Regions from separate parts of the Paenibacillus sp. DCT19 genome, predicted to be linked through region 1. Evidence: a T-box and tRNA genes for the amino acid it is inferred to sense, from the RefSeq annotation. Region 1 holds a T-box; the other holds one or more tRNA genes.
What was found. A T-box is a leader RNA that pairs with one kind of tRNA and senses whether it is charged. The one in region 1 lies ahead of DMB88_RS23615 (valine--tRNA ligase), so its partner is inferred to be a tRNA-Val.

Region 1 (6,486 bases):
ATCCCGATGGGAGCCGAGCAGACACTGCAATTACGCTGGATCATGCGGTTGCTTCGTATTATGAGATGAACGGTATTGAGGCGAGCGTACGTCATGTGCACCGATTAGATGAGGATACAACTGGCCCTGTGTTATATGCCAAAAATGCTTTTGCCCTCGCCAAACTGGATGAAGCGATGCGTAGTAAAGAGATCGGACGCCATTACGTGGCGATTGCTGGGGGACAGGTACCCAAGACGCTACAGCTGATTAATGCGTCAATTGGCAAGGATAGACATCATAAGCAACGTAGACGTGTCTCTCCGAATGGACAGGAGGCGATCACTCACGTTCAGATTGTAGAAGTCTTTCCGAAAGCGACCTTAGTTCGACTTACGCTGGATACCGGGCGAACACATCAGATCCGGGTTCATCTGAGTTATGCGGGACATGCTCTAATTGGAGATGAACTGTATGGAGGGAAGCCGGACCACATTGGACGTCAAGCTCTCCATGGAGAGCTATTGGTGTTCAAGCACCCTCTTACCGGAGCAACAATTGAGGTTGCAGATCCTTGGCCCGATGATTTTAAACAACTGATTGATCGTGAAAAGTAATAGTTCGTGTTCAAAAAGGTCGGTTTTCAGTACCGAGAAGATGGAATGAAGTTAGAAATGGAGTAGCGGAGCGTAGATTGAGCTACGTGAGCAACGGACATTTCGGCTGAATTCCATCTTCGATGCTGAGATGCCGTCAGGCATCCCTCGTAATCAAAAGCGGACTTTTTGAACAACCTCTAACAACTAATAAATATAGAAGGTTTGAACAAAGGTGGCATGCTCATCTCATCCATGGCATATAGATTGGGTAACGAAGGATTTAGACCATGGATCAGTCCCATGAGAAGGATCATGGTGAACATATGCCGAAAGGAGGACGCCACCTTTGTTGAATCAACCCTATGGTTTACGGTTCGATATTTATGAGCGCGTTCATTTGTCTGAGGGAGTCCCTGCAATTGAAGAGTTAGAGGAAATTGAGTTATACCCGCGTATTCAAGTCATCGGTCAGGACGATCATGCCACATTGCGAGGCCATCTTCTACTCACAGGTACGTACCGCGGTGAGGATACAGTGGCAGAGGAGCTGAAACATTTTATTCCTGTTGAAATCACGGTACCCTTGAATCGAGTAAGATCCATTGAGGACATTTCTATCGAAATCGAAAATTTTGATGTCGACTTGTTAACGAATCGCAGTCTGAACATTACTGGAGTTCTATCCCTTCGAGGTATTGAGGGTTTCCCGGTGGAAGAACCACAAGTGTGGACAGCTGATGAGTTTACGGTTGTACATTCACCAGACCCACAGCAGGGTCAGCGTTCCACAGAGTCAGAGTTAGAACAGGAAAATAATCTGAATACCTTCGCACAAGAATACCTGCTGCAACGTAGTGAAGAGGAAGGATTGATCGAGTCAGGCAATGCCGCGTTGGCCGGTCAGTTCGAGGATAATTCACAGCAAGCGACGGATGAGTCTATTCGCGGCGAAGACGCAGAGCACCCAGAGCTTGTATCCCAGTCATTCACGGAACCTACCTATGCGGAGCAACCGGAAGCCGAGGAAGAAGCATACAGACCAAATGCTGTGGACGAGGCGTATACTTCCTTCATTTTTCAAGGAGAGGAACCGGCTCAGAATGATGTCGCTGATACACCATCACCGGTATCTTCCTTTATGGCTGAAACTGCGGATCGTCTAGCCTCTTATCCTGAGTCAGAACCCTTAGTGCCGCTGGCTGAAGAACCATCGTCTGTTTGGTCCGAGCCTTCTGTGGAGACCTTACATACGAATGCTGGATTAGATCAGCCGACAGTGCAAGAAGAGACACCTAATGTGTGGCATTTTGAATCTGCTCGATCGGCTCCTGAACAGGATAATTCCCAAGTTGCCGAGGCTCAGGAGAATTGGCAGGAAGTGTTTGCCCCTTCTGAATTAGAAACGGCAGGAGCAGACCGACCTTTACAGGAGGCTTCGGATGAGGAAGGGTTCGCTGAAGCAAGTGCAGTGATCCCTGAACCTGTAGCTGAGACGGAAGACAAGCCGGAGCTTAAAGTGGCTTTTGGTAGCAAAAAGGAATCTTCTCTAAGAGAGGAAAATGGGGTGGGCATCTCCTCCTTGTTATCCTCTGGCAGAGCCGTACGTGAGGCAGATACAGATCGAGAAGATGAAGCAGCCACAGATGCAGTACCTGTCGAGGCTTACTCGTCTGACGATGGACAATGGAAAAATCTATTCCTTGGTACGATCGTGGAACAGACTCCATTCCGTAAAGTGAAATTATGCATTGTTCAGCGAGAAGAGACACTGGATACGATTGCGGATCGGTATCAGTTAAGCACACGGGAGCTTCAGCTCTACAATCGTTTATCTGAACAGGTTGTTGAAGAAGGACAGATCTTATATATACCGTAGTTGTAACTAGTAAGTTAACTTAACCCGTTATCCCTAGGGATGACGGGTTTTTGCTACTTTTTTTGAAACGAAACGTGTGCTCCAACCAATCTGGTTGTTCGTAAGGATATGCTGCAAATCTAGAAATGAACTAAAGAAGTTAAGAATATGAGCCATGTAATGCTCCCAGGTGGCAGTGGAACAATTCTCCCAATCCCTTCGTATTATAGCTGAACTCCTATATTGGACGTCGGTTATTTCACCTGGTGTGCTGTGTATTCATCGTTTATAATCTCAAGCAGGCTTTCTTGATGACGTCTTAAGTGCTAAGTGTGAGCGGGCTTGCCTTATTCCGCTGTTGCCAGGTTGACTATCGCGCATGGTCAGGGTATGATGTGTTTAGGTTTTTTTGAAGAATAACTTGGATCGGGAGTAGTAGACAGGATGACCTTTCAGAGAGTGGGATTGTATCGCTGAGAAATTCCGCAGGAACCAACTGTTCGAAGTCGCCCGGGAGTTGCCTATTTGAATTCACGAAATGATCTGACGGATGATTTCATTGTGAGGTAGGATAGGCCGGTAGCAGCCGTTATCTGCTTGAAGTGTCACGTGTACCCGTAAGGGAGATCTGTATCTATTGGTCTGCGTGAAACAAAGGTGGTACCGCGAAAGCTAACCTTTCGTCCTTTGATGGATGAAAGGTTTTTTTGTTTTTTGGCGATGATGATGAAGTAACGGAGGAATGACACATGTCTGAACAAAAAAAATCAGCTACACCTGAAATGCCAACAACCTATGATCCAAAAGCTGCCGAGCAGAAATGGTACTCCTTTTGGACAGAGCGTGGATATTTCAAGGCAGGACAACGTAAGGACGCTGAGCCTTTCACAATTGTAATCCCGCCACCTAACGTAACAGGAATGCTGCATATTGGGCACGCACTTGATTTTACACTACAGGATATTCTGATTCGTACGAAACGGATGCAAGGATATGATGCGCTATGGTTGCCAGGTTCAGACCATGCCGGTATCGCTACACAAACCAAGGTTGAGCAGAAACTACGTGAAGAAGGTCTAACTCGTTATGACCTTGGACGCGAGAAGTTTTTGGATAAAGTATGGGACTGGAAAGATCAGTATGCAACAACCATTCGTCAGCAATGGGGTAAAATGGGGCTTTCTCTCGATTATTCCCGTGAGCGTTTTACGCTGGATGAAGGGTTGTCTCAAGCTGTACGTAAAGTCTTTGTTCAATTGTATGAGAAAGGTCTCATCTACAGAGGCAAACGTATTATTAACTGGGATCCAGTAAACCGGACGGCCTTGTCCGATATTGAAGTTGAATACAAAGAAGTACAGGGTCACTTGTATCATCTGCGTTATCCACTCAAAGACGGAAGTGGTTACGTTACTGTAGCAACAACACGTCCTGAAACGATGCTTGGCGATACAGCGGTTGCTGTCCATCCGAAGGATGAGCGCTATGCAGATATGGTTGGCAAAATGCTCGTGTTGCCTATTATCGGACGCGAAATTCCGATTGTTGCCGATGATTATGTGGATAAAGAGTTCGGAAGTGGCGCGGTTAAAATTACGCCTGCACATGATCCGAATGACTTTGAAGTAGGTCAGCGTCATAATCTGCCTCAGATCACGGTGATGGATGAGACCGGTACGATGAATGAAGAGGCTGGCAAATATCAAGGACTTGATCGCAGTGACTGCCGTAAGCAGATCGTAGCCGATCTGAAGGGACTCGGTGTACTGATTAACATTGAGGATCATACACACCAAGTTGGACACAGTGAACGGACTGGAGCTGTAGTTGAGCCATATCTGTCCACACAATGGTTCGTAGAGATGAAACCTCTTGCAGAAAGAGCCATTCAGAAGCAAAAAGGTGGAGATGGCGTAAACTTCGTCCCAGACCGTTTTGAGAAAACATATCTGAACTGGATCGAAAATGTTCGCGATTGGTGTATTTCCCGTCAGTTGTGGTGGGGACATCGTATCCCTGCATGGTATGACGAAGAGACAGGTGAAATCATCGTATCCGCAGAAGATCCAACAATCTTGCCTGAAAACGCGGGACGTAAACTTAGACAAGATGAGGATGTATTGGATACATGGTTCAGTTCTGCTCTATGGCCGTTCTCCACACTCGGATGGCCGGAAGACACAGAAGATCTGCAACGTTATTACCCAACAAGTGTACTTGTAACGGGGTATGACATTATTTACTTCTGGGTATCCCGTATGATCTTTACGGCATTGGAATTCACGGATGAAATTCCGTTTAAGGATGTTCTGATGCACGGTCTTGTTCGTGATGCAGATGGACGCAAAATGTCCAAATCACTGGGCAACGGTGTAGATCCGCTTGATGTTATCGAGAAATATGGCGCGGATGCGATGCGTTATATGATCTCAACGAGCAGCACACCGGGTCAGGATTTACGTTTCCGCTGGGAACGTGTAGAGCAGGCGCGTAACTTTGCGAACAAAATCTGGAACGCTTCTCGTTTCGCTCTGATGAATCTGGAAGGCTTCACGTTCGAAGATCGCGACATCTCTGGAGAGCTCGGAACAGCAGACTATTGGATTTTGCACCGTCTGAACGAAACTTCCCGAGATATTACGCGTCTAATCGAAGCATACGAATTTGGGGAAACAGGCCGTTTGCTGTATAACTTCATCTGGGATGATCTCTGTGACTGGTATATTGAGTTTGCCAAACTGTCATTCTACGGCGAAGATCCTGTGGCGAAGAAAAAGATACAGTCCGTACTGGCTTATGTGCTCGACCAGACCATGCGCTTGATTCATCCGTTTATGCCATATATCTCCGAGGAAATTTGGCAGCATCTACCGCATGAAGGCGAGACCATTACACTGGCTGCTTGGCCGGTATATGATCCAGCATTGGAGAACCCGGAAGCCGTTGCAGAGATGAATCTGTTGATGGACACAATTCGTGCCGTTCGTAACATTCGCGCTGAAGTGAACGTGCCAATGAGTAAGAAGATTGAGTTGATGGTGAAAGCGAACAGCCCAGAGGCGTATAGCATCATTGAGCGCAATAGCCATTACATCCAACGATTCTGTAATACGTCTGAGTTCGACAGCGGGCTTGATCTCAATTCACCCGATAAAGCAATGACTGCTGTCATTACAGGGGCTGAGCTGTATTTGCCACTGGCAGGACTTATTGATATTGAGCAGGAAGTGGCTCGCCTGGAGAAAGAGTTACAGAACCTTGAAGGCGAAGTACTCCGTGTAGAGAAAAAGCTGGCAAACGAAGGCTTTGTTGCTAAGGCTCCGGCCAAAGTTATTGAAGAAGAACGTGCCAAACAAGCGGATTATTCGGATAAACGGGATAAAGTCATTGCCCGGATCAAGGAACTGAAAGGTTAAGAATAACTGGGTCGGGTGGAGATGAATGACGCCATCCGGCCGCTTTTTTCAATCAAACTCATGACCGAAGGTGAAGCAGATGACTGAACTTAATGAGACAGGTGTGAATACGCCTTTACGAACGTATAATGAGGCTGTGGACTGGATTAATGGCCTTATTCCTTTTGGGATCAGACCCGGACTGGAACGAATCATAGAATTGATGTCCCGGCTCGGTAATCCACATCAACGTCTTAAATTTATTCATGTCGCGGGAACGAACGGCAAAGGTTCGACTTGCGCTTTTTTGACGTCAGTTCTTCTTCAGGCGGGATATGATGTTGGCACATTTACATCTCCGTATATTACGAAGTTTACGAACCGTTTCCAGTATAACGGGGAAGATATTCCTGAAGAGACGTTGTTGAAATTGTCTAATCGATTACATCCTTTGGTACATGATATGGCAGCTACCGAGCTTGGTTCACCTACGATGTTTGAGGTGTCGACGGCACTTGCCCTCCTTTATTACGCTGAAGAGTGTTACCCCGATGTTGTAGTATGGGAAACCGGGCTGGGGGAAGGATGGACGTAACGAACATCGTTACACCCGTCGTATCGATTATCACTAACATTGGTATGGATCATACGGATGTAC
Region 2 (6,486 bases), 760 kb from region 1:
AACGTAATTGCTGTTTGCATTTTCTTTAATATGAAAACCGACTTGGTATTTACCAGCACGGCTGAAGTCGTACGTAAAGTCATAGGTGCGGAACCAGAAGTTATCCTTCTGCGTTGTAAGCTCCTGCGACTGAATATCTTTCACTTGACCACTTGGATTCGTAATGGTTACTTTAACGGCAGCCACATCCGCTGTTAGACTGTCCACTTGAGAGAACACGTTGAATTTCAGTTTGCCAACGTTGACGTTACCAAACACAGTGTCTCCTTTGAACAGAAAAATATGTACATTCGGCTTGATCACCGTGACCCTCTTGTTGTTGCTATCCCATCTGGCGATGCCGCCAGCTTCTCTAACAGGTACATATGTCGTTCCATCAATTAAATAACCGCCATCAGCCGCTTCCTTGCCATTGATTAGAACTCGAATCTTCTCGTTCACTGAATCTGCAAACAATAATGACCCGCCGAGCAAGGAAAAAACCGTGACACACAGCAAAACTCTCTTCCATTTCATCCCGTCATATTCCCTCCCCGCTGCTAGGTGTTGTACATTTATACTCCAGATTCAGCCACAAAGTTGCGCTGTTTTTCATCATTTTTCATTTTTTATCCAGAATTTTTTCCACGCCTTGGAACGTTCAAAAAGAAGCACTCCCTGTAAGGAAATGCTTCTATAATATGATTCTTATGAATGCGCTATTATACGCAGCTATTACGTATTGCTTGTTGTTTCCATTTATTAGGTTCAAGATGACGTATGACGGGTCAGAATGCAAGGTACACCTTTACCGATTGCTCCATCCACCCGCATTCTGGCTGCATAGTCCATGCCCCGGGTACAGGGCGTTTTACAGCGCTCACATACATCCGATGTAACCAATTTCATGGATACACGAACTTTGTCACTCTTTAATGCAGCTGCCTTTTTACCTTTTGCTTTTGCCATCCCGGATTCCCCATTTCCCCAAGTGCTTACTGAATGTAGTGCATCATATGGGGGTTCGCCCAGTTTGGTGTCAATCTTAGGTTATTTATCAAAAATTTCAGGCTTATTCCTCGGAGAAGTAGTGAGCAATTGGATTTTCTACTTTTTTGACAGCTACCTCTTAACCTTGCTCATCCATCACATAGTACTAATAGTAGTCGTTAGTAAATCTAATTGTGTTCTGCATTTGCACTACATAAGCTTGGGAGGTCTCTTCACTCAAGTGATCCTCATTCCAGAAATAGTGCAGCATTAACCGATTCTGGTTATACGGATGTTTGGTGATATATGCTCCTGCGGCATGAGGCTGCTCCATCGTATCTTTCCAAGCAAACCAATCTGCTTCGCTCGATCCGTAATGCTGGGCTTCAACGATTGCACGAATCCACTTTTCGTCGCTTTACCAAAGACAATCAGATTGCTCGGCGATATCTCGCTGTTCATCTTTTGCTTCAATTCTCCGCGATCCTTGACCACATCATATTTCACACCACTTGTATTGAAGAACTCCGTCAATTGACTCATTATCGCCTCATGCTGCTTATCCGGTTGCTTGCTCACCTGATCACTAAGGACAATCGTTAATGGCTCATCATGAAGATCCTTGGCCATCAGACGATTCATCAAGATGTATATTGATCAAAGTTACGAACCCCATCTGTTGGTAACCGATTTGACAGCATGCTGTGCATTACATAATATGGAATAAATATACCATTTTACAAGTGCTCAATGTTTGGGGGAATGAAAATGAAAAAGGTTTACTTGTTATTTTTATTTTTACTTTTTATCGTGCTTAGTGCATGTACAAATGTTAATGTGGATAACGCAGAGGTAGTCAGCCCTGTTACAGAAGTTCAGCCAGAAGTTACAAACCCAGAGAATCAAACGACTACGATCACCGAGAATAATCCGAATACACCATCCACGTTTGTAGCATTGGATCAGAATAGTCTGTCTGTACGAGATTTCGAATCAGCTTATGCCATGTGTGTATCTGCCCTCACAGCGTATTACAAAGCCACTTGGAATGACTCGAAATTTGATGTAAACACTTATTTTGACAACGATAATTTAAAACAATATATGCAAGCGAAAATCGATTCCCAGCATGAAATATTTCTCCAAAATGACCTTACGGATAATACAGTAACAGGTCTTAAAGCAGGTGTTGAGAAAGCAGAGTTTCATGATGAAGGTGACTTTTTCTATCTTAAAATAGACGCAGAGGTAATTAAGGATGTGGGAAGTTATGCTGAGCCTACTGAATTTCTCATTCAGAACTCACGTGGAAATTTAGTTATCGTCGATTGGTATACTGGCGGGAAGGATAGCTATGATTCCATGATTCGTGGAGAAAATCTGGTTATTGATAATCCTGAGATTTGGAATGATGGCGAGTGGGTTAAAGGTCTGGAGCTGAATACGAACTAAAATGTGAGATGTCCCAAAAACTATTCTTCACCTTCCTGTCAGAGGTTAAAAAAATTTAAAAAGCCCTTGAATATCAAGGGCTTTTAGTTATGATCTGTAGTGGGCTCGAACCACTGCCCCCTACCAGCACCTTTACTTTCACTGGATAAATGACTTAGGAATTCTTTTAATCTTACCTTGATTTCCACTGAAATCTTCTCTTGGCTTACGTAAACCACATCAATAAGTGTATTCAGCATCATTTTCTTCTTTTCCGTAGACGCATTATCAAATATATCTTGCCAAATAGGAATGTATTCTTTTAACATTTCCATTTCAGATATCTCAATTTTCTTCGACGAGAGTAATTTTTCAATTTCATTAATTTCATTTGAAGTTTGTGTGATTTCATTCTCTTTAGTCTCAATGAGTCCACTAAGCATTTCCGGCTTAAAGACACTCTTACCCATAATCGCCTTTGGAACCTCAGCATTTAAGACAGAAAGTTCATTATAATGCTCTTCGAGGATACTTTGTAATTTCTTTATCTTCTTTTCTTCCTCATTTAGTGTTTTCTTTTTGATAGATTCAATTTTTGATCCAAAGTCTATAGTTTGAAGTTGGTTTAAATAAATATTGACTTGCTTCATTACCTGTCTTTCAACTTTCCTAGATGAAAAAGTTGCTTGACCATTGCAATCTGTTTTACCCTGCAATTTGCCACTACAACGGTAACTTTTACTTTGATAGTATCTGAGTATTTCTCCATTAGCTGCTTTATACTTATTTACAAACGTTGTTGAAGTTAATCTTGAATTACAACATCCACATCTAGCTATTCCTGTAAGAAGCAGACTTCCTTTTGTGCTCATGGGTACAGAATTGTCTTTATTTTGTTTACTTTTTGGGTTTTTCTTTTCTCTGATATCCTGTACTGAATTCCACTCTTCTTCGGGGACTATAATTAACTCAGGAATAGGCTTTGAAAATGTATCATCTCCAGATTCTTTCCTATACCTCATTACCCCTTTGTATATAGGATTCTTGAGTATAACATTCACAGTAGCTGCACCCATTGTTTAGCTTTTCGAGTAGGAATACCCTCTTCATTTAACAATTTAGCTATTCTCAGTTGTCCATATCCCTCATCCAGCACCAGTCTAAAAATTCTATGTACTACAGCAGATTCTTCCTCATGTTTGACTAATTTAAGTAGTATCTTACCTTTCTTGTTTACATCTCCTGAATCAATACCCTTGTAGCCATAAGGGATTCCTCCACCCTGAAAATTCCATCCTCAACCATCTGCATGTGTTTTTCGTTGACACGGTCAGATGTCTTTCTGCTTTCTCCACTTGACTGCCAAAACCTTAAATAGTTAACAAGTCTATCTGTGTGTGCCTCAATTTTTTGTTGCCCTTCTATTACAGACCACATTTCGATTCCCATATTTACAAACCACTCAAGTACAAAGGGAGTCTCATCATCTTTCCTTCCCAATCTATCGAACATGAACACTAACAAAACATCAAACAAACCGTTTTCTGCATCCTCTTTAGCCTGTTGAATAACGTCACGATTCGAGGCAGACACTTTGAATCCTGAGACGCCTTTTTCGGTATATTCCTTAACTAACTTCCAGCCTTTTTGCTTTTCAATCATTCCTCTGCATGATCGCTGCTGCATCGGTATATCGTTCCCATCTAACTGTCCTTTTGTAGATACACGATACAGAGTTGCTACACGTTTAATTTGCACCATTTTTTCACCACCATATCTTTTTTCTGTCATAAATAATGATATCTCTTTCTCTACTTTAACTATAAAAATTCTACCCAGAATATTCCCTTAAGTCAATAAAATAAAGTGAAGACTACCCACATATTCTGTTGTAGGTAGTCCATTGGTTTATATCTCTCTTATTTGTTGTTCTATGTATTCATCCGATAGCATATGGAACCTTCATTTTACACGAATCCGGCCATGGGCCATTCTTTATTTATTTTCAGTAGGTGTCGCACTTTCTATTACAATCCGTCATATAAAAACCCATTTTTTCACATCATAGAAGTAAAAAAAGCCCTCTAAGGGGCTGTATGTGTGAGAAGTCAGACATTGGTACTATGTCGCTGAAGCTCTATTTGAGAAAACCTCCTATTTCATTTCCTATTGTTTGGTGCGATGAAACATTTAATATTTCATAAATCAGAATACCCAACAAAATTGTTAAACCAATAATCTTTGGAAGTTTCTTTTTATTGAACGTGAAAGAGCATATTGTTCTTATCTCCTTATATATGTATAGGGATATTTAAACGTATAAAATGCAAAAAATCAATGAACAGCCATAGTTGACTGTTCATTGATCTCATGTATATAGGACGAGTGGGGATCGAACCCACGACCCTTACCCTGTCAAGATAATGCTCTCCCGCTGAGCTATCGCCCTTCAATAATTGTATTATTTCCACTGATAAAAAATATTTCAATATGGCTATTAACTCATTATTATACAATATGTAAATCAAGTAACATTATCATACCAAGTAACCGCGTACATTGTCAATTGTTTTGTGGTTAGATTATACCCGAAATGGAGAACAATAAAGGAATGATTCCCATTTGAATAAAGAGGTGATTTTCATGAAATACATTCGATTACGCACAGTACGTTATGTGACTACCAAACTAGTCGCTCTGCTCGGTGCCTTCCTAATGATCATTATTGCTTCTGGGTGCAGTTTGGAACGGGATGAGCATACTGTACAATTTCAACAGTTACAGAGCCCAGGTGGGGCTGAAGCACTCCCGGTCTGGCTTGATGTATATTCCAAATCGATTATTAAGGATGTGTATTCTCCACAGGGAAATAGTGAGGTTCTACCTTAAGCTTTACCTTAATCGTGTTGCACACGACTACTCATCTTCGTCCCACTTCTTAGAATATGCCTTCTTGGTGACGTAATATAACAAAACAAACATGCCGGCAGATAACAAGAGTGTTATGGTCATAACCCCTGCCATACCCATCATGAACACCCCTTTCCATTATGTTCCACTTTAACTATACAGGAATTGCATTTTTTTGTATAATGCATTCTTACACGTCGCGAAAGAGCAGAAAGAAGGAATGGAATTGGCAGCGGAAATTAGTTATGTAACAACAGAATCACAGCTCCAAGAAGCTCTAGAGATTCGTAAACAGGTTTTTGTAATCGAACAACAGGTGCCAGCCGATCTGGAAATTGACCAATATGATGTTATTAGTCCAGATGCACACCATGTGTTATTGTATACGGACGGACAAGCGGTAGCAACGGGACGTTTGATCTATTACAGCAAGGATACTGCCAAAATGCAACGTATCGCTGTACTTCTATCCCACCGTTCTTTTGGCTATGGACGCGTGCTTTTGTTAGCGATGGAAGAACAGGCACGAGAATTAGGCTTAACGTATTCTGTACTGGATGCACAATGTCAGGCTCAGAAATTCTATGAGAAGTTAGGGTATGAAGTTATTTCAGAAGAACCTTTTTATGATGCAGGGATTCTGCATGTTCGCATGAGAAAAGCGCTGTAATCAATACTTACGACTTAACATCGTTCTCTACAGATGCATACTTTCTACTGTTCCGGACAGGATAAGGTTGTAACCAGAATCCTACTTGTTCAGATAAGGAGAGTGTGACAACATGGATCAAACAACTCGTGAAAGCTTCACCGCCGTGCAGAAGAATGGAGATGGAGATCTAACCGCCTTTCAAACTTCAACAGGTCGGGTGTTGGATTATCAACAGGCTCTGGCAGAAGTACAAGCTGGTGCGATTGCTGGAGTGAATGTGTTCAAGGGCAAGGATGGGGAGATGTATATCCGTGGTGACGCCGATGGCGATCCAACGAATAATCTCGATCAACTGCCAAGTTTCTAAGTTGAGAGCATCTATCTGATATATGAAACGCTAATCCGTCTTAACGGGTTGGCGTTTTTGATTATTCCACCATTTTGCCTACTTTAATATTCCGTAAAATATTTCAAGGCATCCGCTTTAGGTTTGGGCGTATGAATCGGTGTAGACACCTGCTCCC

Region 2: it has a tRNA-Val gene. The T-box ahead of DMB88_RS23615 (valine--tRNA ligase) is inferred to sense a tRNA for this amino acid. The anticodon was not compared.

What each region holds. Positions count from the first base shown of each region.
Region 1 covers NZ_CP029639.1:5,158,878-5,165,363, reverse strand. The annotation lists gene DMB88_RS23625 (RluA family pseudouridine synthase) at 1-596, shown strand, start outside; gene DMB88_RS23620 (LysM peptidoglycan-binding domain-containing protein) at 925-2,454, shown strand; T-box leader at 2,847-3,124, shown strand; gene DMB88_RS23615 (valine--tRNA ligase) at 3,183-5,849, shown strand; partial or broken gene DMB88_RS23610 (folylpolyglutamate synthase/dihydrofolate synthase family protein) at 5,929-6,486, shown strand, end outside.
Region 2 covers NZ_CP029639.1:4,400,621-4,407,106, forward strand. The annotation lists gene DMB88_RS19960 (stalk domain-containing protein) at 1-516, opposite strand, end outside; gene DMB88_RS19965 (hypothetical protein) at 748-948, opposite strand; gene DMB88_RS19970 (hypothetical protein) at 1,240-1,599, opposite strand; gene DMB88_RS19975 (hypothetical protein) at 1,738-2,421, shown strand; gene DMB88_RS19980 (recombinase zinc beta ribbon domain-containing protein) at 2,505-3,476, opposite strand; gene DMB88_RS32160 (hypothetical protein) at 3,458-3,556, opposite strand; gene DMB88_RS19990 (recombinase family protein) at 3,634-4,191, opposite strand; tRNA gene DMB88_RS19995 (tRNA-Val) at 4,778-4,849, opposite strand; gene DMB88_RS20000 (hypothetical protein) at 5,044-5,289, shown strand; gene DMB88_RS20005 (GNAT family N-acetyltransferase) at 5,537-5,980, shown strand; gene DMB88_RS20010 (DUF3892 domain-containing protein) at 6,093-6,329, shown strand; gene DMB88_RS20015 (hypothetical protein) at 6,413-6,486, opposite strand, start outside.